4 regions of the Priestia megaterium genome follow, and region 1 is predicted to be linked to each of the others. Evidence: riboswitches for the same ligand, from Rfam matches in the RefSeq annotation. Region 1 holds a riboswitch; each other region holds the start of a gene.
The links. A riboswitch is a leader RNA that binds a small molecule or an ion and turns the genes downstream of it on or off. The one in region 1 is predicted to bind S-adenosylmethionine.
Positions count from the first base shown of each region.

Region 1 (8,229 bases):
CCAAATATCGGATACAAAAACTCAAGAAGCTGAGCATATCCAAATTGCCCGATAATAAAGCATGCCAAGATAATAAACGCAAAAGCTTGTTTGTCATTCAGGGGAAGAAATGATTGAAGCTGTTTAGCGATTCCAAATACATTTCCAATCAATGTAGTAAAAATCTCACCTAACACAACTACCGTAAATAAAACATTCACCCACGCTGAGATATTTTTAACAACGGCACTCATAGGAATATCAAGTTGAAATGAATAAGGCAAATTGGAAAGGGCAAGATGAGTAGAAACAAGCATAAACGTAAGTACACATCCTCCTATTACGGCCCCTTTTTTGATCACGCTCTTATCTTTCACGGAGCTTCCTAATGGAACTAAAACGGCCTGAGCCAAAGCTAGATTTAGGGAAATATATAAAAAGGGACTAACCGCCCACTTCCACTGTGTGACGAGCGTTAAGTCTGGCTTCGTTTGAATCAGTGAGAAATAGCTGACATTTGGCACAAAGATGATAAAAGCAAATGAAAGCATCATCGGCACAACAAGAGAATTAACCATTAAAATACCGTTAATTCCTCTTGCGATAAATATATAAGTTAAAACAATTGTACAAATCATCCCAACAGGAGGCCACAGCCCGAACTGTTCTTTTCCTATTGCCCCCGTACTCGCTAGCATGACTGAAGTTACTCCAAATAAAATGACGATCATTACACCGTTTACCGCTTTTCCAAGTACATCACCAAATAAATATGTATTAAGCTGCTGATAAGAAGAAGCCCCAATTGCGTGCGAAAGCAGCATCATTTTCGAACCTAGCCAAATAAAAAACAAGCCGCTGACCAAAATTCCAACCATTCCAAGTTCCCCGTACTGTGTAAAAAATTGAACAATTTCCTTGCCTGTTGCAAAACCGGCTCCTACAACGGTGCCTACATACGTAGCAGCAACCTGCAGCGTGAGTTTCCACCTTTTCATGCCCATCACCCTTCTACCCTTCATAGTTCACTATATGTAGAAACGGTTAAAAAAAGACGAGCCTTTTATATGTAAATCCTCGCCTCACCCGGTGCTGTTCCTTTTTCGTTTTTTTATTTCCTTCTTGTTTTTTTTCATGAAAACCCTTTATCCCTTAACATAACGGCAGTTTTCAAACAAAATATACGGATATTTTCCCTTTAGCTTTTAAATTTTCCTCAATATTTGCTGGAAATTCACAATTTACTGTTGTATAATTTCTAAAAATCAGATAAATTATTAAATAAGTATTCTTTCTATTTAAAAAAATATGTTTCAATTATATACAATTGATTCTTATCATGAGAGGTGGAGGGACTGGCCCTTTGAAACCTCAGCAACCAGTCGTTAGAGACATGGTGCTAAATCCAGCAAGCAATTTATTGCTTGGAAGATAAGAAGGCGAAAAAAGTCTTCTTCTTAAGAAGACTTTTTCTATTTTATCGGCATATTGCATAAAACGAATCACTCGTGAAATAGAAGCGGAACAATTTAAGGAGGTTTTGACATGGGGTTACTTGAAGATTTAAAGTCTAAAATTTTAATTGGGGATGGTGCCACTGGTACCCTCCTTTACTCACACGGTATTGACAGCTGTTTTGAAGAACTAAACATCACCAAACCAGAAGAGGTTTCTCGTATTCACAGAGCCTATGTAGAAGCTGGTGCAAACGTTATTCAAACAAATACGTACGCTGCTAATTATCAAAAACTTGCCCGTTATGGATTAGAAGATTCAGTCAAAGACATCAATGTTGCTGGTGTAAAATTAGCGAAACAAGCTGCAAACGATCAGGCTTACGTGGTTGGTACACTCGGCGGAATTCGTTCTTTCCAAAAAAATGCTATTAGCTTAGAAGAGGTTAAGCGAAGCATTCGTGAACAAATGTTTTGGCTTTTAAATGAAGGCGTGGATGGCCTTTTATTTGAAACATACTATGATTTCGAAGAATTAAAGACCGTTCTTACACTAGCAAGAAAAGAAACGGATAAGCCTATTATTACCCACGTTTCCCTGCATGATATTGGCGTACTGCAAGATGGGCGTCCTTTAGCAGATGCATTAAAAGAATTAGAAGACTTGGGAGCAGATGTTGTCGGGCTAAACTGCCGTTTAGGTCCTTATCATATGATTCAGTCTCTTGAAGAAGTACCGCTTCCTGATCGTGCTTTCTTATCTGCTTACCCTAATGCCAGCCTTCCGGCGTATGTGGAAGGCAAGCTGGAATATGAAACGAATGAAGACTACTTTGTAGAAAGCGCGCGTTTATTCCGCGAACAAGGGGTTCGCTTAATTGGAGGATGCTGCGGTACAACACCAGCTCACGTACGCGCCATGTCGTCTGCCTTAAAAGACCTGCCTCCGATTACAAGCAAAGTCGTTAAAATGAGACCAGCCGTTACGGTTCAAGAGCGTGAGCAGCAGGATAAACCTCATATGCACGAAATTGTGAAGAAGCGCCGCTCGGTTATCGTCGAGCTGGATCCGCCTAAACAGCTTGGTCCGACGAAATTTTTAGAAGGCGCAAAAGCACTTGATAAAGTCGGCGTAGATGCTATTACATTAGCTGATAATTCTCTTGCCTCACCTCGCATCAGCAACTTGGCAATGGCAACACTGATGCAACAAGAAACAAAAGCACGACCGCTTATTCATATTACCTGTCGCGACCGAAATTTAATTGGACTTCAATCTCATTTAATGGGACTTCATACGCTAGGAATGAATCAAGTGCTTGCAATTACCGGTGATCCGTCAAAAGTTGGCGATTTCCCTGGCGCCACTTCGGTTTATGATTTATCTTCATTTGACTTGATTAGTTTAATCGCTCAGTTTAATGAAGGACTATCTTATTCCGGCAAACCGCTTGGTCAAAAAACCAATTTTTCCATTGCAGCTGCCTTTAACCCAAACGTGCGTCACTTAGACCGAGCCGTTCAGCGCTTGGAAAAGAAAATCGACTGCGGGGCTCACTATTTCATTACTCAGCCTCTCTATTCAACTAAGCAAATTGAAGAGGTATATGAAGCAACCAAACATTTAACAACACCGGTATACATCGGGATCATGCCGTTAACAAGCGCAAGAAATGCTCGATTTATTCACCATGAAGTACCTGGAATTAAATTATCAGAAGATATTCTAGAACGTATGGACGCAACGGGAAATGACCGGATTCGCGGTGAAGTCGAAGGCCTTGCGATTGCAAAAAACTTAATTGATACAGCATATGAGCTATTTGACGGTATTTACTTAATTACGCCGTTTATGCGCTATGAAATGACCGAAATTCTAACACGCTATATTCATGACAAGCAACTCGTTACATCAGAAAGGAAGATATAAATGAGCTCACTTATCGAACAACAACTAAAGAAGCGAATACTCGTCATCGATGGAGCAATGGGAACGATGATTCAAGATGCTGATTTAACCGCTGAAGATTTTGGCGGCGAAGAATATGAAGGCTGCAACGAATATTTGACCCGAACAGCGCCTCATGTGATTCAGCGCATTCATGAAGAGTACTTTGCAGCGGGTGCTGACATCATTGAAACCAATACGTTTGGCTCAACATCTACCGTACTTGATGAATACGATTTAGGCCACTTGGCGTATGAATTGAATATCGAAGCTGTGAAGCTTGCTTGTGCAGCCCGCGATAAATATTCAACTCCCGAATGGCCTAGGTTCGTAGCTGGAGCTATCGGTCCTACCACTAAAACTCTCTCTGTTACGGGAGGTATTACATTCCCTGAGTTAGTAGAATCGTACGAAGAGCAAGCTCGGGGTTTGTTAGACGGCGGCGTTGACTTACTTCTAGTCGAAACCTGTCAAGACATGCTGAACGTAAAAGCTGCGTTTTTAGGCATTACAGCGGCGTTTGAAAAACTGAAAATAGAAGTTCCAATTATGATTTCAGGAACGATTGAGCCAATGGGAACAACTCTCGCTGGTCAAGATATCGAATCTTTTTACTTATCACTGGAACACATGAAGCCTCTTTCAGTCGGACTTAACTGCGCGACAGGTCCTGAATTTATGACGGATCATATTCGCTCTCTTTCAGACCTAGCCACTTCAGCTGTTAGCTGTTATCCAAACGCTGGACTTCCGGATGAAGAAGGCAATTATCATGAGTCCCCTGAGCTGCTGGCTCAAAAAATTAAAGGATTTGCTGATAAAGGCTGGCTGAACTTTGTAGGCGGATGCTGTGGTACAACGCCTGCTCATATTAAAGCACTTGCTGAAGCAGTAAAAGAGGTTGCGCCTCGTTCGCTTGATCGCTCCGAGCATAATCATGCTGTAACCGGTATTGAACCGCTTGTATATGACGATTCTATGCGCCCTCTTTTTGTGGGAGAACGTACGAATGTAATCGGTTCTCGCAAGTTCAAGCGTCTGATTGCGGAAGGAAAAATTGAAGAAGCATCTGAAATTGCGCGTGCTCAAGTTAAAAATGGTGCTCACGTTATTGATATTTGCTTAGCAGATCCAGACCGTGAAGAAATGGAAGACATGGAGGAATTTATTCAAGAAGTTGTAAAAAAAGTGAAGGTTCCTCTTGTAATCGATTCAACTGACGAGAAAGTTATTGAAAAAGCTTTAACGTACTCGCAAGGTAAGGTCATTATCAACTCCATTAACTTAGAAGATGGTGAAGAGCGTTTTGATGCAATCTTGCCGCTAGTAAAAAAATTCGGTGCAGCTCTGGTTGTCGGTACAATCGATGAAACAGGCATGGCCGTTACTGCAGAAAGAAAAGTAGAGATTGCTAAACGCTCACATGATTTGCTTGTTAAAAAACATGGCTTTAATCCAAAAGATATTATTTTTGACCCTCTTGTGTTTCCTGTAGGGACTGGTGATGAACAATATATTGGTTCTGCTGAAGAAACAGTTAAGGGAATTAAAATGATTAAAGAAGCCCTGCCTGATTGCCTGACCATTCTTGGCGTAAGTAACGTGTCATTCGGTCTTCCTCCAGTCGGACGTGAAGTACTAAATGCGGTTTACCTTTATCACTGTACGCAGGCTGGACTCGATTATGCCATTGTTAATACAGAAAAATTAGAGCGCTATGCTTCTATTCCAGAAGCTGAAATTGAGCTTGCTAATGCGTTATTATTTAACACAACTGATGAAACGCTAAGCACGTTTACAGACTTTTATCGTGATAAAAAGAAAGAAGCAAAAGTAGAAATTTCTACGTTAACACTTGAAGAACGATTGGCAATGTATATTGTCGAAGGTACAAAAGAAGGATTGCTTCCTGATTTAGAACAGGCTTTAGCTCAATATGATGATCCGTTAGATATTATTAACGGACCGCTTATGAAGGGGATGGCGGAAGTCGGACGTTTGTTTAATGACAACCAGCTGATTGTAGCAGAAGTGCTTCAAAGTGCGGAAGTTATGAAAGCATCCGTTGCCTTTTTAGAACCTCATATGGAAGCAACTGAAAATGATTCTGGAAAAGGAAAAGTGATTCTTGCAACGGTTAAAGGCGACGTGCACGATATCGGTAAAAACTTAGTAGACATCATTTTAAGCAACAATGGTTTTAAAGTCATTGATTTAGGAATTAAAGTAACGCCGCAGCAGCTGATTGAAGCAGTAAAAGACGAAAAGCCAGACATCATTGGCCTGTCAGGTCTTTTAGTAAAATCTGCTCAGCAAATGGTTTTAACTGCACAAGATTTAACGCAATCAAGCATTGATGTTCCAATTATGGTAGGAGGCGCTGCCCTTTCCCGTAAATTTACTGACTTTAAAATTGCCCCGGAATATGAAGGTGCCGTCCTCTACGCCAAAGATGCGATGGACGGATTAGCGTTAGCAAATAAGCTGCAGAACAAAGAAGAAGTTATTCAGCTTTTAGCAGATTTAAAAACGCGTCAAGAAAAGAAAGTAACGGTTCGAGAACGCCAGCCTCAAACCGCTCAAGCAGCTACGGCTGTTTTAGAAAGATCCGCCATTTCAACGGATGTTCCTGTTTTTGTACCGGCTGATTTAAAGCGCCACGTTGTCAAACACTACGATTTGGCACAGGTTCTTCCGTATATTAACTGGCAGATGCTTTTAGGCCATCACTTAGGACTAAAAGGAAAAGTGAATAAGCTGCTTGCTGAAAAAGACGAGCGTGCTGTTCAATTAAAAGAAACCGTTGATGACCTTCTCGAACTGGCACTAAAAGAAAACTTAATTAAACCAGCGGTTATTTATCAGTTCTTCCCTGCTCAAGCAGACGGAAATGATTTAATTATTTATGATCCTGCTGATGAAAAAACAGAAATTGAACGCTTTACCTTCCCTCGACAAGCAAAAGGACAGTTCCTGTGCTTATCTGATTTTGCAAAGCCTAAAGAAAAAGAGATGGACTATGTATGTTTCTTCTCTGTAACAGCAGGAACAGGCATTCGCGAACGCGCGGCGAAATTCAAAGAAAACGGCGAGTTTTTAAAGAGTCACGTGTTCCAAGCTCTTGCGCTTGAACTAGCTGAAGGATTAGCAGAACGTGTTCATCAGCAAATTCGTGACCGCTGGGGATTCCCCGATTCGCCTGACTTTACAATGGCGGAGCGTTTTTCAGCCAAATACCAAGGTCAGCGTTTTTCATTCGGATATCCCGCATGTCCAGACCTTGAAGACCAAGCAAAACTGTTTAAATTAATTAAACCTGTAGACATCGGCATTCAGTTAACAGACGGTTTCATGATGGAACCAGAAGCTTCTGTTACAGCCCTTGTTTTTGCACATCCTGAAGCGAAATATTTTAACGTATTGTAAAACATGGCTGCGGTCTTTTAGACCGCGGCTGTTTTTTTACAGTGAACAAACCTAAAAAAAAGGCTGCGACAAATGGATTTTAGTTGAAGAAAGATTCGAACGGAGTTAATTCTTAATTGAGAATCAACTCCGTTCGGATTGTTTTCATTATGATGGCAAACTAGATTTCATGTAGCTGTTTCTAGCTGTTGATTAGAGGGCAAGGCGAAGACTCCTGCGAAAAAAAGTGATGTAGTTATGTCTTAATCTCTTTGAATTCACCGCCGGTTTGAGCTTTTTTTATGAGTTTCTTGGGAAACACTGATAGAATAAGGAATGTAATAAATTTGTAACACTCTTATCAAGGTAATTTTTTTAGGGAAAGGAATTTTCAAGAGATGATTAAATTATTTGTAAGCGACTTAGATGGAACTCTTTTACACGAAGAAAAATACGTAGAACAGCATAATGCAGACGCACTTAGTGAACTTCAGCGCCAAGGAGTAGAGGTTTGTCTTGCTTCTGGACGAATGGATACGGAAATTTTAAAGATTTCTACTGATATTAATAATACATTTCATCGCATTAGCCAAAACGGAGGATTTGTGTGGACCAAAGAAAATCAAGAACTTCATGGAAAAGTGTTTGAAGATGATTTAGCGGTTCAACTTTATAAAAAAACGATAGATCCTAACCGTATTACGCTTGTCTGTTCAAACGACACGAATTATGTAGAGCAGCGAAATGAAATTATTGAAGCAATTGAAACTCACATGTTTTTCCCTATCGAAGAACAAATTGAAATGACAGATTCATTTGGTCACGCTCTTTCTCCATCTAAAATCACGGTTCTTGGAGATCATGATGAAATGGTAGCTCTGCAAAAAGAAGTGAACGAAGAGTTTGGTGATTATATTGATACATATATTTCTGCCAAGCAGTGTTTGGATATTATGCCTAAACATATCAGCAAAGGAAATGCCATTGAAATTTTATTAAATCATCTTCAGCTAAAACCAGAGGAAATTGCATGTGTGGGGGATTCATTTAATGATATTCCTATGTTTCAATTAACACCGAACAGTTTCGCTATGGCTACAGCTCCTGAAGCTGTTCAGCGCCATGCCTCTGCTGTTGTGTCATCTGTTAGTGAAGCAGCGCGTATTGTTTTAGAAAAAAATAAGCAAACAATCTAAAAAAAGCGGTCAACGTTTAAATTGACCGCTTTTATCTATTTAATAAGAAAATGGTATTTATTTTTTTCGTAAAGAACGAAAAAAATCACCTAAGCTTTTTTGCTTCCCATCTGCATGCTCTCCATGATTAACCAAGCTGCTGATTCTTTCTCGTCGAACAACAACCATAATAAGAGTGGCAAAAAAGATAATGGAAACGGCAATGACAACCAGTGCAAGAACGGATGCTACAATAGCTTCAGAAGTC
Region 1 is NZ_CP023317.1:1,298,627-1,306,855, reverse strand. Features, by position in the region: gene CEQ83_RS06535 (YkvI family membrane protein) at 1-977, opposite strand, end outside; SAM riboswitch class I at 1,311-1,417, shown strand; gene CEQ83_RS06530 (bifunctional homocysteine S-methyltransferase/methylenetetrahydrofolate reductase) at 1,525-3,363, shown strand; gene metH (methionine synthase) at 3,364-6,807, shown strand; gene CEQ83_RS06520 (Cof-type HAD-IIB family hydrolase) at 7,185-7,982, shown strand; gene CEQ83_RS06515 (hypothetical protein) at 8,040-8,229, opposite strand, start outside.

Region 2 (8,229 bases), 1.7 Mb from region 1:
TAAGTATCAAATTGGCTTAGATGACAATGTTCACAATGGAAACATGGGTGCTTCATTTAATCAGTTTGCAGAACCCCAAGACCCAGACGCTTCATTTCCAGAAAAGTATATCAGTTTAGGAGAAGAGCTAATTAGAGAGGCAGAAGAGGCGCTGCTTCAATAATTGAAAGGATTATTCTTTTCTTAAACTCTCTAATTTCTTTACAAAAATATGTTCGTACATGACTTGACTAATCAACTCGTTTGTTTTAATCATTTCATTTACCCCCAAATTTTGCGCATTTTGAATATGCTTTTTTGTTAACAGTTCAACGATGCTGTAAATAGAAGGGTTCAATCCTTGCAGAGCGACTAGCGTAACAATCGTATTCATGTCTGCATATTCTTCTGTCTTATGCTGATCCGCAGTAATCAGCACTTTTTTTGCGTACCGAGCATTGGCAAGTTCTAATACTTCATAGTGAGAGGGACTTCCTTTAATAAAATGAACGCGATCACAGATCATGGGATTTTTAGTCAGAGAGTCGTCGATAAGAACAATGTCTTCTTTATGAAATGCGTCGCGATAAGACTCTAGCACGAGTTTGGCGCGCTCATTCCACCCCACAACGATGAAGTGATCTTTTCCATAAAACTTTAAATTTCCTTCCAGATAAGCGCTCTCAGCGGAAACAGCAATTTTAGAAAGCGTGACAAAATAAGTAGTAATAAATCCCGTTCCAATGAGGACTAAAATAATTGCAGCTAACCTTCCAATCGTAGTGGTGGGAGCAAAATCACCGTACCCTATAGTAGAGATTGTAATAATAACCCACCAAATTCCTTCAAACACATTCCCAAACGTTTGCGGCTCTAGGAAATGTATAAGCATGCCGAAAAGTAAAACAAGGCAGCCGATAATAAAAAGAAGCCGCACTAAAATAGAACGACGAAAAAGTCGAAATAATAGCCATTCCATCATAAAAATACCTCCAGTGATTAGTCATAGCCACAGTATGACCATTTTTCACTGAAGGTATAAGATATCTTTATCTTTTTACTTCGTAATATTCAATCCATTCTTTGTCTGGACCATAGAAAAATAAGTATCTTGCTCCATTTGGCAAAGTTACAATGTTTTCTTCCACAAATGAAACGCCTGCTGATTTTAAACGCTCAAACTCCTCTTCAATTCCATCTACTGCCAGCGCAAAATGATGAACTTTACCTTCATTAGGTAAGCTTGAGTTATACCCTTGAATTAACTCTACGATTACATTGCCTTCTAAACCTAGAAAAGCTAGCTTCAAAGACGGATCGGTATGTGGTAGTGTTTCGATGAGCTCTAATCCCACCTTTTGTGTATAGAACTCAATAGATTTTTCTATATCCTTTACTTGAACGCCTACATGTTCAAATTTTAAAATTGCCATATGCATCACCCGTATCTATAGTATGTAAAAACTATGAAATATATTAAAGAGAAAGGATATAGAAGTCAAGATAGGGCTGCTTATTAGGAAAGGGCTCTTAAATCATATTTTTGCTGGAGTGAATAGGGTAGAGGCTTCCATCAAGCGCAAACGAAATTTTGCCTGTTTCTTCAGATACAACTAAAATTAATGCATCCGATTTTTCTGACATTCCAATGGCTGCACGGTGACGTGTTCCCAATTTTTTGTTCGTTGAAATAATAGACGAGAGAGGTAAAACATTAGCAGCCGAAATAAGCTGATTATTTCTAATTAGGACAGCTCCGTCATGTAAGGGTGTCCCTGGATAGAACAGTGTCTCAACTAGCGTAGCGCTGACAGGAGCTTGAATAGGCATTCCTTTTTGAATAAGAGGATCAACATTTTGTTCCCGTTCAATGACAATTAAAGCGCCGTGACGTTTCTCAGAGAGGTTATGAATAGCTAGGGACAGAGCAGCGTATTCAAATGTATAAGGCGATAAGTAATGACGCAAGTAATAAGAGGCGGCCGTAGCTTGAACATCTTGAAATAACCTTCTCATCTCCTCAAAATCACATAGGATACAATGATCACTCGTGTCTAAATGTTTAATTAAATTAGAGGCTTCAGTTGAAATCTGCTGTAAATATGTTCGTACATTATTTTTAATTGTATCGTCTAATTGAAAGGGTTGTCTCTCCATCTTATATAGCTCCTATCTGTCAGTCAGTGTTATCTGTAATGTGTGCTAATGTGGGTGAATTATCCGTAAAGCTTATAAATCCGCTATTAATTTTATAGAGAGATTTTGCGTTTTATTTAGCAAGAGAACATCAAAAGTTGGAGAAAAAAGAAAGCGTTTTATAAACTGATATGTTCACATTTGGGTCAAATTTACATATGTTGTTTTAAATAAAAGTATAGATATTTCTGTGAATTTAAAGTATAGTTTTCTTATCGGATATATGATTTTTAATGTTGACAAATATTCTAAATATGCTAAAATTTTTAAAAAATGCTTATCAAGAGTGGTGGAGGGATCTGGCCCGTTGAACCCCGGCAACCTGCTTAGCAAGGTGCTAATTCCAGCAAAGTGTGTATCATTTTGAAAGATAAGGTGAAAATTTATTGCCTACCCAGTCTTTCAATACGGAAGACTTTTTATTTTGATATAGCGCAAGCGATAATTTGAGAAGGGAAACCAATGACTGTAAACCCCGACTTAAAACAAATTTTTGAACACGCCGAAGTAAAGTAAGAATTAAATAGTTTCGCTGACTAGACACACTAGAGGCGGTTTTATCCAATTCTAGTGGGTAAAACCGTCTTTTTTTATTGGATAACGCGGATAACTAAGAATTGGAGTGGAGAAAATGGCAGACTTATATACGTACGAAAACTGGAGCGATACATTTCCAGAGTTCGACAGTAAAGATGAAACAAAAGGAGCCCTTTCAGCATTGCAGTGGGCGTATGATACCTACGGAGATTCAATTATTTATGCGTCAAGCTTTGGGATCGAAGGAATCGTGTTAATTGATTTAATTTCAAAAGTGAAAAAAGACGCTGAAATTGTCTTTTTAGATACAGGCGTTCATTTTAAAGAAACATATGAAGTGATTGATGCAATTAAAGAACGCTTCCCTGATTTACGTATTCATATGAAAAAGCCGGATTTAACTCTTGCAGAACAAGCTGAAAAACATGGAGATGAGCTTTGGAAGAGTCAGCCTAACTTATGCTGTCAAATTCGAAAAATCATTCCGCTAAGAGAATCCCTTGCTCCTTATGATGCGTGGATTTCTGGTTTGAGACGCGAGCAGTCTGAGTCTCGTGCCAACACGAATTATTTTAATAAAGATGAGAAATTCAAGAAGGTGAAAGTTTGTCCGTTAATTCATTGGTCATGGAAAGAAATTTGGCGCTATGTGTATAAGCATGATTTGCCGTACAACAAACTTCATGATCAAGGCTACCCAAGTATCGGCTGTGAGCCCTGTACCGCACCTGCCTATAATGTAGACGATTTACGTTCAGGAAGATGGGCAGGTACACAAAAAGTTGAGTGCGGATTACACGAATCTTAAATACGAAAGAGCTGAATAAATGATGCTTTTATATGTTGCCTTTATCATTGCGCTTTTTTTTGCAATGAATATTGGGGCAAGCGGTGCAGCAGCTGCTATGGGCGTTTCATACGGCTCCGGTGCAATTAAAAAGCGAAGAGTGGCCCTGTTCATCTGTGCTGTAGGAATTGTGCTCGGAGCTGTTACCGGAGGCGGTGAGGTGGTAAAAACCATCAGTTCAGGTATCATACCTGAAAAACTGCTGTCAGTAGAATTAGTTATTATCATTCTGGCTGCTGCAACGCTGTCACTCTTTTTCGCGAATTTGATTGGTATCCCTCTATCAACAAGTGAAGTAACAGTTGGCTCAGTTGTTGGAGTAGGAGTAGCTTATCAATCTCTGTATGTAGAAAAACTTTTAATTGTCATGTCTTTTTGGATTATTGTTCCGCTAGTTTCATTTGTCATTGCTTTTTTGATTGGGAAAGTGATAAAACGCAGAGCGCATAAAAAAGAAGCAGAGGGAAAGTGGAAAAGAGTTTTAACGATTTTAGTTATAGCGACGGGATTCTTTGAAGCCTTCTCAGCTGGAATGAATAATGTGGCAAATGCTGTCGGTCCTCTAGTAGGAGCTGGGTTAATGGATGCTACAACGGGTGTCATAGCAGGAGGATTGGCGGTGGCACTCGGAGCTCTTTTACTAGGAGGCCGAGTTATTGAAACAAACGGAAAAAAAATTACTCGCTATTCTGTAGGGGAAGGCTGCATTATTTCAGGTACTGGTGCTTCTCTTGTTACAGCAGCTTCACTGTTTGGTTTGCCAGTACCGCTTACACAGGTCACTACGTCTTCTATTATTGGGATAGGCGCAGCGAAAACGGGATTTACGAAAGAACAGCGCGAAGTGGTCATTCAAATGTTAAAGGTTTGGGTGGTATCCCCTGTATTTTCACTCGTAATCTCATATGTTCTTGTGAAATTAGTACTTGAAAGCGACTTATATTCATTTGTGGTGCTAGCTAGTGGCTGCATTGCCACAGCAGGTGTTCTAAGCTTAGCTAGAACGACTAGAAGAAAAAGAGCAAGCTTGCAGTCGGAAAAAGAAAAAATGACTGCGTGATTCAATTGCTTTTTATTATATTGTGTTAATTACTTAAGGAGGATTTTACAAAATGACAACAATTCAAGCACACGGTGGAGAATTAATTAATTTATATCAACCAACATATGACTACACTTCACTAACAAAAGAAATTGAAGTAGACAACATGGCTCTAAGTGATTTAGAACTAATTGGGATTGGTGCTTACAGCCCAATTACGGGGTTTTTAGGAGAAAAAGATTATCAATCAGTTGTTGAAAATATGCGTCTAGCAGATGGAACTGTATGGAGTATTCCTATTACTCTTCCCGTAACAGAAGAGCAGGCTAAAGAATTAAACATTGGCGACAAAGTAAAACTAGTTCAAAGCGGTGTGACATATGGTGTTTTAGAAGTTTCTGAAGTATATACGCCAAATAAAGAAAAAGAAGCGGAAAATGTGTACCGCACAGCAGAACTTGCCCACCCTGGTGTGAAGAAAATGATGGAACGCCCAAATGTATATGTAGCAGGTCCAATCGTACTTGTAGAACGTACACCTAAAACGCGTTTTGAAAAGTATTACCTAGATCCAACTGAAACAAGAGCAGCATTTGAAGAGCGCGGTTGGAAAACGGTTGTTGGATTCCAAACTCGTAACCCTGTTCACCGTGCGCATGAGTATATTCAAAAAACAGCATTAGAAATTGTAGACGGCCTGTTTTTAAATCCACTTGTAGGAGAAACAAAGTCAGATGATATCCCAGCAGATATCCGTATGGAAAGTTATGAAGTACTTTTAGAGAACTATTATCCTAGCGATCGTGTAGCTTTGGCAGTTTTCCCTGCTGCAATGCGCTATGCTGGACCTAGAGAAGCTATTTTCCATGCAATGGTTCGAAAAAACTTTGGATGCACGCATTTCATTGTAGGCCGTGACCACGCTGGTGTTGGTGACTACTACGGAACATATGATGCACAAAAAATCTTCAGTAACTTTACGGCAGATGAATTAGGAATTACACCTTTATTTTTTGAACACAGCTTCTACTGCAAGAAGTGTGAAGCGATGGCATCAACGAAAACATGCCCTCACAGCAAGGAAGATCATATGATTCTATCTGGTACCAAGGTACGTGAAATGCTTCGTAACGGAGAAGTGCCACCAAGCACATTCAGCCGTAAAGAAGTAATTGAAGTGTTAATTAAGGGATTAGCAAAACAAAAAGTATCTTCAAAATAAGGAGCGGTTGAAGTGAGTAAATCAACAAACATTACGTGGCATGATGCTGGAATTACAAAACAGGAAAGACGCGAGCAAAATAATCATCACAGTTTTGTATTATGGTTTACGGGCCTTTCGGGTTCAGGTAAATCTACCGTAGCAAACGCAGTGGCAAAAGCGCTTTTTGATAAAAATATTCGCAATTATGTATTAGATGGTGACAATGTTCGTTTTGGCTTAAACAAGAATTTAGGGTTTTCTGCTGAAGATCGTACAGAAAATATTCGCCGTATCGGTGAGGTTTCTAAGCTGTTCGTAGACAGCGGTCAAGTGGTACTAACAGCATTTATCTCTCCATTCCAAGAAGATCGCGCTCAAGTGCGTGAGATCTTAGAGGGGAATGAATTTTTGGAAGTATACGTAGAGTGTCCGTTAGAAGAATGTGAAAAAAGAGATCCAAAAGGCCTTTACAAAAAAGCAAGAAGCGGAGAAATCCGTGATTTTACAGGAATTGATTCTCCCTATGAGTCACCTGCTAATCCTGAAGTAACAATTAATACAAGCACACAGTCTGTAGAAGAATGTGTACAAACTGTTATTGAATATTTATCTAACCGAAAATTCATCTAAATGACAGCGGACTTTGTCCGCTGTTCTAATTCAAATTAAAATTTGGGAGCGCTGCGGAGACGTGGAAATGATGGAAGGGTGAAAGGCATTCATGGGGAAAGTATATCTAGTCGGTGCAGGACCAGGAGATCCAGATTTAATTACATTAAAAGGGTTGAAAGCAATTCAGCAAGCAGATGTTATCTTATATGATCGTTTAGTGAATAAGGATCTGCTGGAGTATGCTAAAAGTAATGCTGATATTATTTACTGCGGAAAGCTTCCAAACTACCATACCCTCAAGCAAGAAACAATCAATAACTTTTTAGTGAAATTCGCTAAAAAGGGGAAAATTGTAACGCGCTTAAAAGGCGGAGATCCATTTGTTTTCGGACGCGGAGGGGAAGAAGCAGAAGCTCTCGTGCAACAGGGCATTTCATTTGAAATTGTTCCAGGAATTACATCAGGTATCGCAGCTGCTGCTTATGCAGGAATCCCTGTCACTCACCGGGAATACAGCGCAAGCTTTGCTTTTGTAGCAGGACACCGTAAAGACAGCGAGCATGATGCAATCAAATGGGATAGCCTAGCCAAAGGTGTAGATACTCTTGCCATTTATATGGGAGTGAGGAACTTACCGTACATTTGCCAACAGTTAATGGAACATGGAAAAACCTCAGCTACGCCAATTGCCTTGATTCACTGGGGCACATGTGCGGACCAGCGCACTGTAACTGGAACTCTTGGTACAATTGTTGATATTGTTAAAGAAGAACAAATTGAAAATCCCAGTATGATTATCGTTGGTGAAGTTGTAAATTTTCATGACCGATTGAATTGGTTTGAGAAGACTGGACAGCATTACTATTCGTATGCACAAGAAGCTTACTAAAGAGGTTGATTATATGGATGCAGTTTTATATGTTTGCCATGGCAGCCGCGTAAAAGAAGGCGCTGATCAGGCAGTTGCTTTTATTGAAAGATGTAAAAAAAATCTAGATGTACCGATTCAAGAAGTTTGTTTCCTAGAGCTAGCTTACCCTACTATTGAACAAGGATTTGAAGCGTGTATTGAACAAGGTGCTACTCGTATTGCCATTGTGCCGCTGCTGTTATTAACAGCTGCCCATGCAAAACATGATATACCTGAAGAAATACACAAAGTATATGAACGCTATCCACAAGTAGAAGTACTGTACGGAGAACCGTTCGGCGTAGACGAACGAATTGTTGATATCTTAGTAGAGAGAATCAATGAAACTAATGTGGATAAGCATGAAGATTCGATGGTATTGCTGGTCGGCAGAGGAAGCAGTGATCCTGCTGTAAAAAAAGATTTTAACGAAATAGCTCAACTGCTAAAAGGTAAAGGAGCTTTTAAAGAAGTGAGCACATGCTATTTAGCTGCCGCTGACCCTAATTTAAAAGAAGGGCTGCACCTTGCTAAACAAACTTCGTATAAGCAAGTATTCGTTCTCCCGTACCTTTTGTTTACCGGTATTTTAATGAACGAAATTAAGGAAGAATTGGAGCAGTTATCAACAGATGACCAGCAGTTTATCTTAGCAAACTACCTAGGTTATCATGATGGACTTGCACACATTTTAAGTCATCAAGTAAAAACGTTATTATCGAGCAGAGGAAATCAATACGATGTATACCGTTATGCTTGATTTAAAGGATCGTTCGGTCTTAGTAGTTGGAGGCGGAACAATCGCAACTCGTAGAATTAAAGGTTTTTTACAAGAAGGAGCAGCCATTACAGTGGTTGCTCCAACTGTTTCAGCTGAAATAAATGAGTGGGAAGCTAAGAAT
Region 2 is NZ_CP023317.1:4,668,738-4,676,966, reverse strand. Features, by position in the region: gene CEQ83_RS23985 (YugN-like family protein) at 1-163, shown strand, start outside; gene CEQ83_RS23980 (potassium channel family protein) at 173-961, opposite strand; gene CEQ83_RS23975 (VOC family protein) at 1,029-1,412, opposite strand; gene cdaS (sporulation-specific diadenylate cyclase CdaS) at 1,510-2,136, opposite strand; SAM riboswitch class I at 2,450-2,552, shown strand; gene CEQ83_RS23965 (phosphoadenylyl-sulfate reductase) at 2,807-3,520, shown strand; gene CEQ83_RS23960 (sulfate permease) at 3,540-4,619, shown strand; gene sat (sulfate adenylyltransferase) at 4,672-5,823, shown strand; gene cysC (adenylyl-sulfate kinase) at 5,836-6,435, shown strand; gene cobA (uroporphyrinogen-III C-methyltransferase) at 6,527-7,306, shown strand; gene CEQ83_RS23940 (sirohydrochlorin chelatase) at 7,320-8,087, shown strand; gene CEQ83_RS23935 (NAD(P)-binding protein) at 8,068-8,229, shown strand, end outside.
Region 2: it holds a riboswitch for S-adenosylmethionine, as region 1 does, so the genes downstream of both, CEQ83_RS23965 (phosphoadenylyl-sulfate reductase) here and CEQ83_RS06530 (bifunctional homocysteine S-methyltransferase/methylenetetrahydrofolate reductase) in region 1, are expected to answer to the same signal.

Region 3 (8,229 bases), 1.7 Mb from region 1:
GCCTCCGGATAACTGGTGCGGATATAGGTCATCTACGTCCTGTAAACCAATTTCTTTTAGAAGTGAAAGTGCTTTACTCTCTGTTTTATCTGTTAGCTGTCCGCGAATTTCAAGCCCAAGTAAAATATTTTCTTTAATGGTTTTCCACGGAAACAAATAATCTTGTTGAAGCATATAACCGATGTTTGGGACTGATGTTCCGATATTTTCACCGTCTATTGTGACAGAGCCGGACGTTGGTTCAATCAAGCCTGCAATAATCGATAGAAGCGTCGTTTTTCCACATCCGCTTGGGCCGAGAAAGGAAACGAATTCTCCTTCTTCAATAGACAAATTAATATGTTCAAGTGCAGTGGTAGCAGACTTTGTCGTAAGGTACATATGTTGAATATCTTGAATGTGAAGTTTTGTCATATTACTCCCTCATTGCATCTTTTGCGAATTTTGTGTTGACTAGCTTGCTGTGATCAATGTGTCTTGGAAGTTCTCCAGATTCGTCCATGATTGTTTGTAAATGATCCCACTCTTTCTCATCTAATAAAGGGTTAGTTGCAAAGGATTTTTGCGATTTATAGCGGTCAATAACAGTTTTTAGCGTGTCTTTAGGTGTATCTTCAAAATACGGTGCAACCACTTCAGCAATTTCATCTGTGCTATGTGTATTCACCCATTTTTGTGCTTTGTAAATAGCTCGAGTAAATTTAGCTGCTGCTTCAGGGTTATCTTTTAAATAGCTTTCTTTGGCCATAAATGTTGTATAAGGAACTGTTCCTGATTCTTTTCCGAAGGAAGCAACGATATGTCCTTTTCCTTGTTTCTCTAAAATACTAGCCGTTGGCTCAAATAATTGAACGTAATCTCCAGTACCAGAAGCAAAAGCATTCGCAACGTTAGCAAAATCAATGTTCTGAACGAGTTTTACATCTTTTTTAGGATCAATATTATGCTGTTTTAACACATATTCCCCTACCATTTGCGGCATGCCGCCTTTGCGTTGACCAAGAAACGTTTTGCCTTTAAGCTGATCCCATGAAAATTGATCGACCTTTTTACGTGCTACTAGAAATGTTCCGTCGGTTTGGGTTAGCTGTGCAAAGTTGATGACGGGATCACTAGACCCTTGTGCATATACGTAGATTGACGTTTCCGAGCCGACTAAGGCGACGTCGATGCCATCAGATAAAAGTGACGTCATTGTCTTATCTCCGCCCCAAGTTGTTTTTAAATCTACCTTTAGTCCTTCTTCTTCAAAAAAGCCTTTTGAAATAGCGACGTACTGGGGAGCATAAAAGATAGAGCGAGTTACTTCGCCGACACGAACCGTTTGTACAGATGTTGTTTTGCTGCAGCTAATTAGTGGAATGAGTAAAATCATAATAGCAAGCAAAGAAAAAAGCCATTTAATTGGTTTCATAAAGCAAACCTCCTTAAAGTAATAAAATATTTTATGATAATGTATGTAAAGAAGTGGAAGAAGGTGAGTGCCTATATAACTATGTGGAAAATCAAAGAAGTAGTAGTCAACGACTGAAAGTAAACCTTAGCGGAAGAAAGTAGGCTAGTTATATAAAGAATGGAGGAAAAAAATGAAAGATGGAACAATTCTTCATAAACAGCGTTTCCCATCATCAAATCCTCGCGTGACGCTGTGGGTGATTACATATGCATGTCAAGGGCTTAAGATTAAAGGAATGCTTGCAGAGCCAAAAGAAAAAGGAATGTATGACGGCTTTTTATACTTAAGAGGAGGTATTAAGAACGTAGGAACGGTTCGCCCTGCTCGACTCATTCAATTTGCTTCACAAGGTTTTATTGTGATGGCTCCGTTCTATAGGGGAAATCAAGGAGGCGAAGGAAACGAAGATTTTGCAGGAGATGATCGTTACGATGCTTTTGCTGCTTACGATTTACTGAAACAGCTCCCTAACGTCCACCATGACCGCATTCATATTTTTGGGTTTTCACGAGGGGGAGTGATGGCTTTACTCACAGCCATTGAAAAAAAAGACAGCCGTTCTCTTGTGCTATGGGGAGGCGTCACGGATATGGTGCTGACATATGAAGAAAGAGAAGATTTAAGAAGAATGATGAAGCGGGTGATTGGAGGAACTCCTTCTAAATATCCTGAAAGATACGAATGGAGGACACCTTTGCATCGTGCTCATCTCGTCGAGCCGCCGGTCTTGCTTATTCATGGTTTAGAAGATAAAAACGTCTCAATTGATCATTCCTATCAGCTCGAATCTAAACTAAAGAAGTCCAATAAAAAAGTTACCAGCTGGTATTTTGAAAACTTTCCACATGCTTTTCCACCAAAAGAAAACCGAGAAACGGTAAAGAAGTTAACGAAGTGGATGAAAGCGCAATAAAAGATATGCTACGATAGAAAAAACAAGTAGAATAACAGTGAGGAGTGAGAGAAAATGGGGATGCCGCTAGAATTAAATACAATGATTGTGACAAAAGGCAACGAAAAGCGTGTAACAGATAACATTTTTCAAGTTGAGAAAAAAGGATATCGTTTGTATCCGTTGGATATTCCATTAAACATTCACAAAACGAAAAATGGAGAATGTATTGGAACTGCTGTTGTGCGTAAGGTAGAAATGGAGCAGGAAAAAACCATTGTCACATATGAACTGACAAAATTACATTCGACTAACTAAAAAACCGATCGTCTATAAGACGATCGGTTTTTTATTAGACTCTAGGTCCGCCTAATGTTGAAATGTCCGATGCTACATCATTAAAACGCTTGAAGTTCGCTTTGAATTTAGCGGCAAGTTCAGTTGCTTTTTGGTTATAAGCTGTTGCATCGTTCCATGCTTTAGAAGGCTGAAGCACTTCATCAGGAACTCCCGGAACATGAGTTGGAATCGATAAACCAAAAATAGCATCTGTTACTGTTTCGGTATTAGCTAGTTCTCCTTCAAGAGCTGCTTGAACCATAGCTCGAGTGTAACTTAACTTCATTCGTTCACCCACGCCGTATTCACCGCCGGTCCATCCAGTGTTTACAAGGTAGACATTTACGTTATGTTCATCGATTTTCTTTCCTAGCATTTCTGCATAAGTTGTTGGAGCAAGAGGTAAGAAAGGCTCACCAAAGCATGTAGAGAAAGTAGCCTGTGGCGATGTTACGCCGCGCTCTGTTCCAGCTAACTTACTAGTGTATCCGCTCAGAAAATGGTACATCGCTTGTTCTTTTGTAAGCTTGCTGATTGGAGGTAAGACGCCGAAGGCATCAGCAGTTAAAAAGACAATAGCTGTAGGGTGCCCAGCAACGCTTGGCAATACCGTATTATCAATAGAGTCAATTGAATAAGCGGCACGAGTATTCTCTGTTAAACTATTATCATTGTAATCTGCTACTTTCGTATTTTGATTCAACACTACATTTTCCAGTACTGCGCCGAAGCGAATTGCATTAAAAATTTGCGGTTCTTTTTCTTCGGAAAGCTGAATGCACTTCGCGTAGCAGCCTCCTTCAATATTAAATACACCAGAGCTTGACCAACCGTGCTCGTCATCTCCGATTAAACGACGGTTTGCATCAGCAGAAAGCGTTGTTTTACCCGTTCCAGATAAACCAAAGAATAATGCAACGTCACCTTCTTCTCCTACGTTAGCAGAACAGTGCATGGATAGAATATTGTTTTGAGGAAGCAAGAAGTTCATCACTGAGAAAATGGATTTTTTCATTTCACCAGCGTATTCAGTTCCTCCAATTAGCACAATGCGTCGCTCTAATGAAAGAATAATGAAGGTTTCCGAATTCGTCCCGTCTGTTTCAGGGTCAGCTTTGAACGTTGGAGCTGCTACAATTGTAAACGGCTTCACATCATCATTTGTTTTTTGTTCAGCTGAAGGGCGAATGAATAACTGCTGAGCGAATAGGTTGTGCCATGCAAATTCATTAACTACTTGAATTGGTAACTGATACTTTTTATCAGCTCCAGCATATCCATTAAAAACAAAAAGTTCATCCTGCTTCTTTAAGTGGGTTAAGACTTTTTTGTATAGCGCATCGAATCGCTGAGCAGAAATTGGCTGATTGACGGGTCCCCATTCAACCGTTTTTGAAGATACAGCATCGCTTACAATAAATTTATCCAAAGGAGAGCGGCCTGTATATTTTCCGGTTTCGACTGACACAGCACCTGTAGAAGTCAGCGTTCCTTCGCGTCGAGCTAGAATTTTTTCAACAAGTTGTGGAACAGATAATTGGTGTTTTGTTGTTTTTAATTGAAGCAAACCATTTAATTCGATAGACATATCAACAGTACTCATGTGCACTACCTTCCTTTTTTAGCTATTATTTATTCATTAATGTTTGAAATTTATAATTAGTATAACACATTTATTTAATTATTCTATACTATTTAACTAAAAATGTTTGTGTATTATAAAAAAATGTACGTTATACCTATTTTAGACACATGTATATGTGCTAGAAGCGAAAAAAGTGAAGCTATTTCAAGTGAAAGCCTTTTTTTGGTCTGTCTTGTTAACCAAACTTCGTGATCATTCTTAATAAGGTATACTATTTTTAAATTTGAGTATGTTACATTAAAACAGATTCAAACATAAAGAGATGATTTCCATTTGAATGTTGTTGACAGTGAAGCGCTTTTTCATGTATTATATGTCCTTGAACGGATACTCTCTTATCCCGAGCTGGTGGAGGGACAGGCCCTGTGAAACCCAGCAACCATCGTCATTTTTTTGTGTAGACGATAAGGTGCTAACCTGATGCAAGGGCACAACCTTGATCGATAAGAGTGAAAGGCTTATGTAGAATTTGATACCTTTCCTCGATACAAGGAAAGGTTTTTTTATATTTTTTAACGTGTAATGAAAATAAGGGAATGAGTACCGTATCACAATGTATCGTATTTATAAGGAGGAAAACTGATGTCAACACAACGTCGTCTGTTCACGTCAGAATCTGTTACAGAGGGACATCCCGATAAAATTTGTGACCAAATTTCTGACTCAATTCTTGATGCTATCCTAGCAAAGGATCCAAATGCTCGTGTTGCTTGTGAAACAAGCGTAACAACTGGTTTAGTTTTAGTAAGCGGTGAAATTACAACTTCTACTTACGTGGATATTCCTAAAACAGTTCGTGAAACAATTAAAGGAATTGGCTATACTCGTGCAAAATACGGATTTGATGCTGAAACTTGTGCAGTATTAACATCTATCGACGAGCAGTCAGCTGATATCGCTGCTGGTGTAGACCAAGCGTTAGAAGCACGTGAAGGTCAAATGTCCGATGAAGAAATCGAAGCAATCGGAGCTGGAGACCAAGGGTTAATGTTTGGTTATGCATGTAACGAAACAAAAGAATTAATGCCTCTTCCAATTTCATTAGCTCATAAACTTGCTCGCCGTCTAACAGAAGTACGTAAAGAAGAAATTCTTCCTTACCTTCGCCCGGATGGTAAAACACAAGTAACAGTTGAATATGATGAAAACAACAAACCTGTTCGCATCGATACAATTGTTATTTCAACTCAGCATCACCCAGAAGTAACGTTAGAGCAAATTCAACGTAACTTAAAAGAATATGTAATTAATCCAGTTGTTCCAAATGAGTTAATTGATGAAAATACAAAGTATTTCATTAACCCAACAGGACGTTTCGTAATCGGCGGCCCTCAAGGAGATGCTGGTTTAACTGGTCGTAAAATTATCGTTGATACTTACGGCGGATATGCTCGTCACGGCGGCGGTGCATTCTCTGGTAAGGACGCAACAAAAGTAGACCGTTCAGCAGCTTATGCAGCTCGTTATGTTGCGAAAAACATTGTAGCAGCTGATCTTGCTGATAAATGTGAAGTACAACTAGCATATGCAATTGGTGTTGCACAGCCAGTATCTATTTCAATTGATACATTCGGTACAGGAAAAGTTTCTGAAGAAGTACTAGTAGATGTAGTACGCAAAAACTTTGACCTACGTCCAGCAGGCATCATTAAAATGCTTGATTTACGTCGCCCAATTTATAAGCAAACAGCAGCTTACGGTCACTTTGGTCGTACAGATGTGGAGCTTCCTTGGGAGTTCACAGACAAAGCTGAAGCATTAAAAACTCAAGCTTTAGCTAAATAATAAAAAAATCTCCGTGAAAACGGAGATTTTTTTATGCCCATTGAATACCTTCAGCAGATTTTTCTACGACATCTTCATATTCTGAAAGCAAATGCTGAAAAATGGCGTCCCATGATTGAGTAAGAGCATAGTGTCTCGCTGCATGGCTAAAGTGAAGCCGCTGGTGCAAATCATCAAGTAAACCTGTAATAGCCGAACTGAATTCTTCTAAGGAGTGAGGTTTGCAAAGGTAGCCGTTTCGCCCGTGCTGAACCATCTGTTTAACTCCTCCTGCATTTGCTGCCACCACGGGAGTTCCAGAAGCAAGAGACTCCAGTACGACATTTCCGAACGTTTCTGTTTCTGAAGGGAAAACAAACAAATCAGATGAAGAATAGATATGAGCAAGTTGCTTACCTTCAAGAAAGCCTGTAAATGTCATATGCTCAGATGCTTGCTGTTGCATTTGTTCTTTTAAAGGACCATCTCCCACAATAAGCCAGTGAACTTGGTGGCGGATATGATCAGGTAAAGATCGGGCAATTTTTAGTAAAAAATCAGCGTTCTTTTCTTTAGCTAACCTTCCTACATACGTTAAGATGTAGGGTTTTTTTATATTATATTTAATACGAATATCAAAGCGGTCATAGTGGGGATGGAACAATTTGTGATTTACCCCTCGCGACCAAATAGCTACGTTGTGAAACCCTTGTTTTTCTAGCTGCTGTTTGGTCACTTCGGAGGGAGCGAATAATTTTTGTACAGGTTTATAAAACCATTTCATATATTTTTGCAGTGGTACACGCATTTTTTCAAGTTCATAGTGAGATAAATAATCATCAAAATTGGTATGATAAGAGCCGACAAGAGGAATACCTAATCTTTTCCCGTAATAGGAGCCGCAAAGCCCCATTGTAAAAGGAGTGGCCAAATGAATAAGAGAAGGGTTGAATTCCTGCAGCTGCTTTTTAATTTTTAGAACGTTTGGCAATGAAAAGCGGCTGTTTGGATAAAGGAAAAACGGCATGCTAGGCGAGCGGTGAACGTATGTTGAAAACGACCGATTATGAGCAAATTCAGGAGCAAATACCTGGATGGGAATTTGCTTTGATTTGACATACTGAGTAAATTGATAAAGTGTTTTAGCAGCTCCGTTAACTTCCGGAGCAAATGTATCTGTAAATAAAGCAATTCTCATGAGTACTCCTCCTATCAATTAGACTAAAAATATGTTCAGTGAAACAGCACCTGAAAAGATGCCGAGTATCAGGCCTACCATGACATCCGTCGGATAGTGCAGACCGAGATAAATTCTTGAAATGCCTACCGTTACTGCAAGCGGCAAAAGAACGGCAGCGAAGGCTGGGTAAGTAATCATCAGAGGGGTAACTAACGAAAAAATAGCCGTTGTATGCCCCGATGGAAATGAATGATCTTTTAATGGATTTTCTAATACTTTTGTATGCTTTAGTTGAATATAAGGCCGTTGTCTCGGATATAGCTTCTTAGCAATGGCAACAGGAATATGGCTAACGGCTAGAGAAAACGCACAGGCGTAAGCGACGGATGAAGGATGCAGAAATAGCAGCAAGCACGCTATCACAATGGTAAACGTGGCTCCGCCGGCATGAGTTAGTAAACGTAAAAATCTATTTAAGTGCTTTCGATCAAAATGTTGATTTACACTTTTGAATAATCGGCATTCGGCATCGTATACATACTGAATTAACTTGGCTTTCATAGAGTCGCTCCCTTTTTAATAAATACGTCTTTATTATTCAGTTTAATCTTTAATTGTGGAGGCAGTACTAAAACGATGTAAATTAATATGGAAATTTCTTTACAATTGTGGAGAGAATAGAACATGATTAGAGAGTTTGTGGAGATACTAAAAAAATTCCCTCAGTATGACTTTCTGAGGGAACGTTTCCTTTATAATGAAGAATCAGATTTCTTAATAGACTTATAATACTGCCCTTTTTCTACATATTCTGTACGAATGCGCTGCATATCTTTTAAATCCTCCTCAGTCAGAGTGCGGATTACTTTAGCAGGTCGACCGAGTGCGAGAGTATTAGGTGGTATTTTTTTACCGGGAGGCACTAAACTTCCTGCACCGATAAAAGCACCTTC
Region 3 is NZ_CP023317.1:4,616,310-4,624,538, reverse strand. Features, by position in the region: gene CEQ83_RS23635 (ABC transporter ATP-binding protein) at 1-414, opposite strand, end outside; gene CEQ83_RS23630 (ABC transporter substrate-binding protein) at 416-1,414, opposite strand; gene CEQ83_RS23625 (alpha/beta hydrolase family protein) at 1,587-2,369, shown strand; gene CEQ83_RS23620 (DUF2584 domain-containing protein) at 2,424-2,666, shown strand; gene pckA (phosphoenolpyruvate carboxykinase (ATP)) at 2,701-4,290, opposite strand; SAM riboswitch class I at 4,665-4,782, shown strand; gene metK (methionine adenosyltransferase) at 4,915-6,117, shown strand; gene CEQ83_RS23605 (glycosyltransferase family 4 protein) at 6,149-7,294, opposite strand; gene CEQ83_RS23600 (phosphatase PAP2 family protein) at 7,313-7,837, opposite strand; gene CEQ83_RS23595 (gamma carbonic anhydrase) at 8,029-8,229, opposite strand, start outside.
Region 3: it holds a riboswitch for S-adenosylmethionine, as region 1 does, so the genes downstream of both, metK (methionine adenosyltransferase) here and CEQ83_RS06530 (bifunctional homocysteine S-methyltransferase/methylenetetrahydrofolate reductase) in region 1, are expected to answer to the same signal.

Region 4 (8,229 bases), 850 kb from region 1:
ATATACGGTTTGCTTCCCATTGTTGTCTGCAAATAACAATAGTGACAGTGCCCCATACACCCTGTTGCAAAAGGTATTGCATATTCAGCTGACGGTTTAGATGTATCAAATTTCAAGGTTTTACGCACACCAACTACTAAAGTAGACTTGGCATTGCGGTATTTTTGCAAATCATTCTTTCCCGGTATATTACGCACTTGATTATGAGAAGTTGTTTGACGAATTTCAATTCCCATCTTCTCAAATTTTTCTTTTAATTGAACACCAAGCGGGTACTCCATTGCCCCTGGCTCAATGTATACTAATTGAGGTACAAAAGGTTTTATCATCATGTACACTTCCTTTTTTCTAATACTAATAGCGTTTGAAAAATAAAAAGACTCTATCCATGGTAATTATTTTCCACATCAAAAAAGACTCTCTATTTAAGAGAGCCTTTCGTCAATCATATTGTTCATAATCAAATATCTTGTTATACATGTTCTCTGCTTCTTCATACGTTGAATACACAGCATCATCTTCAGCTAACAAATGATAAGACTCATGCAGAAACAACGCTTTTTCACCTTTATTTTCAGGATGTTCAACAATTTCAGCTTGATTAATATTGGCAACGTTTGCCGTATGAGGATTTCGGTAAATAACAAATACTTGATCTCCTACTTGATATTCTTTTTTCTCCACGATCATCATCCTTTTCTTCTTTCTTTACTCGTATGATGTCCGCTTTTACTCATTTTATCCGATAAAAACACGTGGTGAGATCATCAAGAATTTATACGCTTTTACGCTCAATAAACCGAAAAGGAAGCTCAATTTTTTGAGGATCCTTGCTCCTAACTAGTTTAAAAAGCGTTTCGCCCATTTCTTTGAGAGGAAGTTCGATCGTTGTGATTTGTAAATAAGAAGAAAGCGGATGATTATCAAAACCAATAATAGCTAAATCGCCTGGAACTGATATACCCGCTTGTTCGCACTGAGCTTTTATACCAATAGCGACTTGATCGTTTGTTACTAAAAGCGCCTGAGGCCGATTTTTCATCTGCACCAATTTTTTCACCACTTTTTCACCATCTGTCACGTTCAAACAGCCTTGAAACACCCATTCCGGATGATAAGGCTCATTTATTCTTTCTACATATTCTTTGTATGCTTGCTGCCTCTGTTGACTATTTGTACCCGTCATTCTTCCAATACAGTAGCCAATATCCGTATATCCTTTTTCTTTTAAATACATGAGCGCTTTCTTAAAAGCTGCATAATGATCAACGTATACGGAGCGAATAGAACGATTTTGTACGTTTTCGCACACGGCTATCGGCCCGTACTGCTGATAATATTCAATCGTGCTCCAGCTGCCTGCTCTAGAACAAATAATCACTCCATCAACCTGCTTTGTTTTTAGCATATGAAGCGCTTCTTCTTCTTTTTTTACATCATAGTTCGTCTGACAAATAACAAGCTGATACTGCTTTTCTAACGCTTGAGAGGCCACTCCTTCTAAAAGCAGACTGAAATAAGGATGATTAATAAAAGGCAAGACGACAGCAATCATATTTGTTTTCCCTTTTGATAAGTGAACGGCATTAATGTTTTGTTCGTAATTAAGTTCTTGAATTACTTCTTCTACCAGACGGCGCTTTTCTTCTTTTACATACGGATGATGATTTAAAACCCGTGACACGGTCGAAACAGATACACCAGCTTTTTTTGCGATATCTCGGATATTTGTCATGTTTTCACCTTTTTCTCTTGCGCTGAAACGCGTTTCATACTTTATTCTCATTATAAAGTGAAACAGCAATAAGCTAAACCCGTTACAATCATGTTTTTATTCACTTATATAAGGAGGTCATATCATGGGTATTTTATTATTCATTTTATTATGCGGAATTGAAATCGGAGGAGCGGCTTATGCACTTAAACAAAATGAGACACTTTGGAAGGAGCTAGATGAAAAAAAGCCGACTGATTTTTTCAAACAGTAAAAAACCCTTAAAAAGAATGTTCTTTTTAAGGGTTTGATATTACGCAGCTTCTTTAGATGATTTTGATTTTTTATTTAAACGAGGAAAGCCAATTACAATCGCAATGATACCGCAAACCGCTGTTAACATTGGATAGAATGTAAATGGAATAATCTCAATTGGTGAAACTTTAGCAAATCCTGCTGCTAGAAGCATTTGTGCACCGTAAGGGATAAGCCCTTGAACGCTGCATGAAAACAAGTCGAGCAGACTGGCTGATTTACGATTATCAATTGAATACTTATCAGAGATTTCTTTCGCTAACGGACCTGCTGTAATAATTGAAATCGTGTTATTAGCCGTGGCTAAATTAGTTAAACTTACCAATCCAGCGATACTGAATTCTCCGCCTTTTTTTGTTTGAATGCGTCGTGTTAATAAGTTCAATAAGAACTGAATACCGCCGTTATAGCGAATGAGTTCAACCATTCCGCCAATTAAAAGAGATAAAATAATTAATTCCGACATTCCGCCAATACCTTCTGTCACAGTTTTAGCAAGAGAAGAAAGCGTGTAGCTTCCGTCAGCTAATCCAATCAAGCCGGCTAATACAATTCCTCCGGTTAAAATGCTTAATACGTTTGCACCAAATATGGCAGCAACTAGTACGCCGACATAAGGCAAGATTTTAAACCAGCTAAAATCTTTAATTTCTACTGATGACGTATTGCCTAGCGTCATTACAAGTAATAAAACTACCGTAACAATCGCTGCAGGAAGTACGATAAAAAAGTTTACTTTTAATTTATCTGACATATTTGTTTTTTGCGTACGAACTGCTGCAATGGTCGTATCAGAGATTACGGATAAATTATCTCCAAACATTGCACCACCAACAACGGCAGCAATTGCCAATGTAATGGATACATGCGCCTGCTCACTGATTCCTACAGCGATAGGCCCTAATGCAGCAATTGTTCCCATTGACGTTCCCATCGAAATTGAAATGAATGCGCCAATAACAAAGATTCCGACTACCACTAAGCTTTGCGGAAGAACAGACAGAGCTAAGTTTACCGTTGAATCAACAGCTCCCATGCCTTTAGCGACTTGAGAAAAAGCACCTGCTAAAATAAAAATAAGTACCATAATAATGATATCAGGATGCCCTGCTCCTTTAGCAAATCGTTCCACTTTTACATTAAGTGAATCTTTGCGGTTCATAGCCAGCGCCACAATGGCTGCAATGATAATAGCTACTAATACAGGCAGCTTATAAAAATCTCCCGTTATAATTCCTGATCCGACAAACAGGACTAAAAAGACGCCCAGCGGTAACAGCGCCCAGCCGTTTCCTTTTTGTTGTTCCATTCTTAACACCTCTTGTTTACGTAATAAAAAAAGACCTCTTCTTATTGATAAGAAGAGGTCTCTTATTTGTATCATAAGATTACCCTTCTCATCTTCCAAACGAAACATCGTCTGCTGGATTTGGCACCGCACTGCGTACAGCCAGTTGCCGAGACATCGTAGGGCCAGTCCCTCCGTCTCTCTTGATAAGAAGTTTGTAGTTGTTTTAAAAATAGTCTTTCACTACTGTAATCTCTTTTTATTTAATTGTCAAATGCTATTTTAGAAAAATATATAGTGTGAAAATTCTCACATCAATTAGCTACGTCACGTTTTAAAAACGCCACCCATGCTACCCCCATAAAGAAGACAAAGTGTGCAACTAAGATAAAGATTGAAAATGGAATTGTCATTCCGTCAAACATCGTCTTCATTCCGTCCATATACTGCACAAAGTTTGTGTTGGCGAACAGTAAAAATTTCCCCCACCATAGACCAAACTGTGATACTATCCCAGTTACTGCTTTCGCCCCAATACTTACGACAATAGCTAGACTTGAAGCAAGCGCGCTGTTTCTAAATAAAGACGACAGCATAAAAGCAAACGTCATCATCATAAACGTTTCCATATACGCGCTGTCATACGTAAGCGTAATGTTTTTAAGCAGCTGCGCATCTCCTTCTAGACTGGCAAATCCAAAGAACAATGCTCCCCATACAAACGAAAAAAGCAAATAGCTCAGCAAATAATACAAGCTAATTAAAATGAGCGTTATGTACTTGGACGTTAAAATCGTTGAACGTCTAGCAGGGCGAATTAAAAGAAGCTTAATGGTACCCGCTTCAAACTCTTTTGCAACCATTGATCCTCCAACAGCAAGCGCGAAAAATTGAACGAGGATCAGCATGCCTGCACTAAATGACAGGAAATTCAATATGTTGTCTTCCGTTCCTGCGCTGTTTGCTACTTTCTTCATTAAAAGAGCCATACAAAGAGTTAAGATGCCGATTGTAATAAACGTGACTTTTGTACTTCTTTTGTAAAACCATTTCATATGTTCATTTTGAATTAACTTAAGCATGGTGCTCTCCCTCCGTAACGGACATAAACGAATCTTCAAGCGTCTCATAAACAGGAGTGATTCGGTAGACTAAAATATCGCTGTCCACTAATTTTCTATTCACAGCTGGAATTTGTTCTTTCATAATCACTACATCAATACTATCGGATTTTATTGTTACTTGGAATTCTTGAGATAAAAGATCCGCTGCTTGTTGCACGTCAGATACTTCAAATTCTACATACATCCCTTGATCTTGACGATTTGGAGATAGATCTTGAACAGCTTTTAACTCGCCGTTTTGAATAATACCAACGCGGTCACATAATGCTTCCACTTCTTTTAATAAGTGGCTCGCGATTAAAATTGAAATACCTTCTTCCCTGCAGAGGGTTTGTAAATATGTACGAAATTCTCTCATTCCCGCTGGGTCTAGACCATTTGTTGGTTCGTCTAGTAAAAGCAATGCAGGCCTATGTAAAATAGCTTGAGCTACTCCTAAACGCTGTCTCATCCCAAGGGAATACGTCTTCACTTTTGCATGAATGCTGTTTTCAAGCTTTACTAGCGCAATCACTTCATCCAAGCGTTCTGCTGTGATCCCTTCATGCATATTCGCAAAGTGTTTTAAATTTTGATAGCCCGTCAGATAATCATAAAACTCAGGATTTTCAATAATCGCTCCAATTGATTTCATAGCTGATGTAAACTGTTCTTTTAAAGGAAACCCATTGACGGTAATTGTTCCCTTTGTTTCTTTAATGAGTCCTACGACGGTACGAATGAGCGTTGTTTTTCCAGATCCGTTCGGACCAAGCAATCCGAAAATCTCACCGCGCTCAACCGATAAGGATACATCATGCAAAATGGTTTTCTTCCCAATTACTTTACTGACATGATCTACTTGTAGCACTGTTTCTGTCATCATGTACATCCTTTCTTTAATTAGCAATACGCCTTCTATTGTTTCTCTTTTTTAACTATTTGTCTACTATAACCTTATTTTTGGAAAAGTAGCCCATTCAAATCATTCGTATTATCCGCTTACATTTGATAAAATAAAACAAATCTTAGTTAGAGGAGGACTTCTACATAATGAACTTAACCGTATACCTTGCCGGGCAAATTCACGATAACTGGCGAGACGAAATTAAAAACCAAGCGGAACAATTAAACCTTCCCCTTACCTTTGTCGGTCCCATGACAGACCATGACCGCTCCGACAACATTGGAGAAGAAATTTTAGGAAAACAGCCTAACGCTGTCTTAAAAGATGAAGCTGCTTCTCAAATTAATAATTTACGCACGCAGGTGCTCCTTAAAAAATCTGATGTGGTCATTGCTTTATTTGGTGAAAAATACAAACAGTGGAACAGCGCAATGGATGCGGCGACAGCCATCGCATTAGATAAACCGCTAATTTTGGTTCGCCCTGAAAAACTGCACCACCCGCTTAAAGAACTGTCAAACAAAGCCCAAGTTGTAGTCGAAACGCCAGAACAGGCTCTTCAAGCACTAGCTTATATTTTTGAATAACAACAAATAAGAGCTGTCGAAAACCGGCAGCTCTTATTTGTTGTTTGTTGAAGGCTCTGTACGAAGCATACGATGAGTATTTCGTGGGAAGTTCCGAGATTATTATTTTTTTAGGTTTTTTTCATTTTTGACATAACGATAAGCAAAGTTACAGTCAGGTGCTTACTTTTTTGATCCGGATGCTCCATAATCTTTAATCGTTAACTTCACATCATAGTTAATTGGCACTTCACTAAATGTTTGATCCCAATTTCCTTTGACCCTCATCCATGTTCTAGGCTGCTTAATTCTCAATTGATTTCCGAAACCTGCAACATCAACTTTATATTTTGTTTGCATTTTTTCTAGTACGTTTCTTACCAGGTACTTTACTTTTTTTTCTGAAGTTTTTTGCGCATTCTGTAAAAATTGATTATTAAAAGAGCTCCCTGAGGTCATCCAACTTTCAGATAGCCTTCCCACTGATTCAATGTGTACATCAAAAGAGATATTATCTCCTTTAACATGGGGTTGAATGTGACTTTTCATAGACTCTATTTCATATACAATCAGCTGACCGGTCTTTTTATCAAAGCTTTTTACTAGCCCGCCTTTCCCTTTCCCTGTAATCCAAGCCAAACCATCTAGTTCTTCTTCATTCAAAAAACCAATCATTTTGCTTGTTTCCCCTTTAATTATACCAGCACCCGCAAATTTGATTTCTCCATTTGCTGATAATACATTTTGCAACAGAAAACTAGATCCAGTTTGAATCTTGCTTGCTAATTTAATAAGCGGCATGGGCGGTAAAACCCGCGTTGTTCGATACGTATTGTCTATCATTCCATACAGGTGAAAAGCTGGGATCTCTCCTGCTGTTTTTGATTCTAACGTGTCGCTAGCTCTTCCTTTACTAATAAACACAAGGCAACTAGGTCTAAAATCATTGTCCCGAAGAGTTTGGTCCACTAATTGCTCTAAACTATACGCTCGTGCAAGGGCCTCACTGATAACCATTACTTTCATATGAGGACTAGTTAAAGGAGTGTCACTTCTTAAAGATAATTCACGAAGCATTTGAAAAGGAGAATCTCCTGTTTCCGAAATATTTACGTAAGATTTCTGCTGCGGTCCTCCTTGTTTAGTGGTTGAACTTGCGACTTGAGGAGTGATAAGTTGATAAGTTGACGTAATCAAGTTCTTTTTAGTATACCCTTCTCCTTGTTCATCAAATTCTTTTTCAGCTATGGACTCCTTACCTTTATCATAGGCCACACCCACTCCAAAACTTTGCTCTTCAATTTCATGACTGCTCCAGCAGCCTGCCAGAGGAAAGAGCAAAAAAACAGAAAACAAAACCAATAGGTACTGGAAATGGTTAAAGGTTTGTTTCATATTTTACTCCCTTTACTTTTGAAATAATGAGAAGAAGCAGCGGCAAAAAGCCAAATAAAACTAAGGCGATATTGCCAATCATATCTCCCAATTTAAATACATCATTAATATTTTTAGGAATCATGGAAATAAGATATATGACCGGAAGCAAACCATACATAAATGGATGAATGTTTTTTTGGAAAAGCTGAGACAGTCCTAATGAAGCGGCGTAATGGTTAATAGTAAAAGAAGCAAACATCTGCATGATCCATACAACTAGCAGCAAGGAATCAAATCGTTCAAAAATCAAGCCTGTCAGCTCAAAACTCCTTATTAAATCAAGCGTTGGCCATGTTCTTACTACTACTCCATCAATCGATAACGCTCCAATCACCATTACAACAGTAATCACATAAATAAATATAGGAATAGTAATTCCAACTAGCACAGCTTTTCCTGCTTTGTGCGGTTCTTTCATAAAAGCTAAAATGATTAACATGATTTCAGGACCGGTGAATGCAAGAGCAGTTGTTTTTACCCCTTTTAGTACAGGAAGGACTCCTGATCCAAGTACGGGGCGCAGATTATCTATTTCAAATATTTTCATACTCATAAAAGCTACCAGTAAAAAAAGAATAACGGTAATAGGGAATATAATTTCAAACAGTCGAGCGATCGGATTAATGCCCCCTCTAATTAAATAGAGGCTTATCCACATGAATGGCATAATAATAGCCCACGTCGGCGTTCCTTCCAGCAAGAGATATCCGGTTACTTCTGCCAATGAACGAGCGTGAAAACCACCAAGCAGTAAAAAATAACCTATCATAAGTAAGCTAATTAACTTACTCAACCATTTCCCTGTAATTTCTTTACTGTATTGATAAAACGTCTTTCCAGGGAATTTCCCGCTTAACTTCACCATGATTATCGCTGCTATCATGGTGACTATTCCTCCT
Region 4 is NZ_CP023317.1:2,152,473-2,160,701, reverse strand. Features, by position in the region: gene splB (spore photoproduct lyase) at 1-329, opposite strand, end outside; gene CEQ83_RS10845 (transcriptional regulator SplA domain-containing protein) at 442-690, opposite strand; gene CEQ83_RS10840 (LacI family DNA-binding transcriptional regulator) at 776-1,735, opposite strand; gene CEQ83_RS27580 (hypothetical protein) at 1,860-1,988, shown strand; gene CEQ83_RS10835 (Na+/H+ antiporter NhaC family protein) at 2,028-3,338, opposite strand; SAM riboswitch class I at 3,424-3,530, opposite strand; gene CEQ83_RS10830 (ABC transporter permease) at 3,632-4,399, opposite strand; gene CEQ83_RS10825 (ABC transporter ATP-binding protein) at 4,392-5,303, opposite strand; gene CEQ83_RS10820 (YtoQ family protein) at 5,474-5,914, shown strand; gene CEQ83_RS10815 (Ger(x)C family spore germination protein) at 6,077-7,288, opposite strand; gene CEQ83_RS10810 (spore germination protein) at 7,272-8,229, opposite strand, start outside.
Region 4: it holds a riboswitch for S-adenosylmethionine, as region 1 does, so the genes downstream of both, CEQ83_RS10835 (Na+/H+ antiporter NhaC family protein) here and CEQ83_RS06530 (bifunctional homocysteine S-methyltransferase/methylenetetrahydrofolate reductase) in region 1, are expected to answer to the same signal.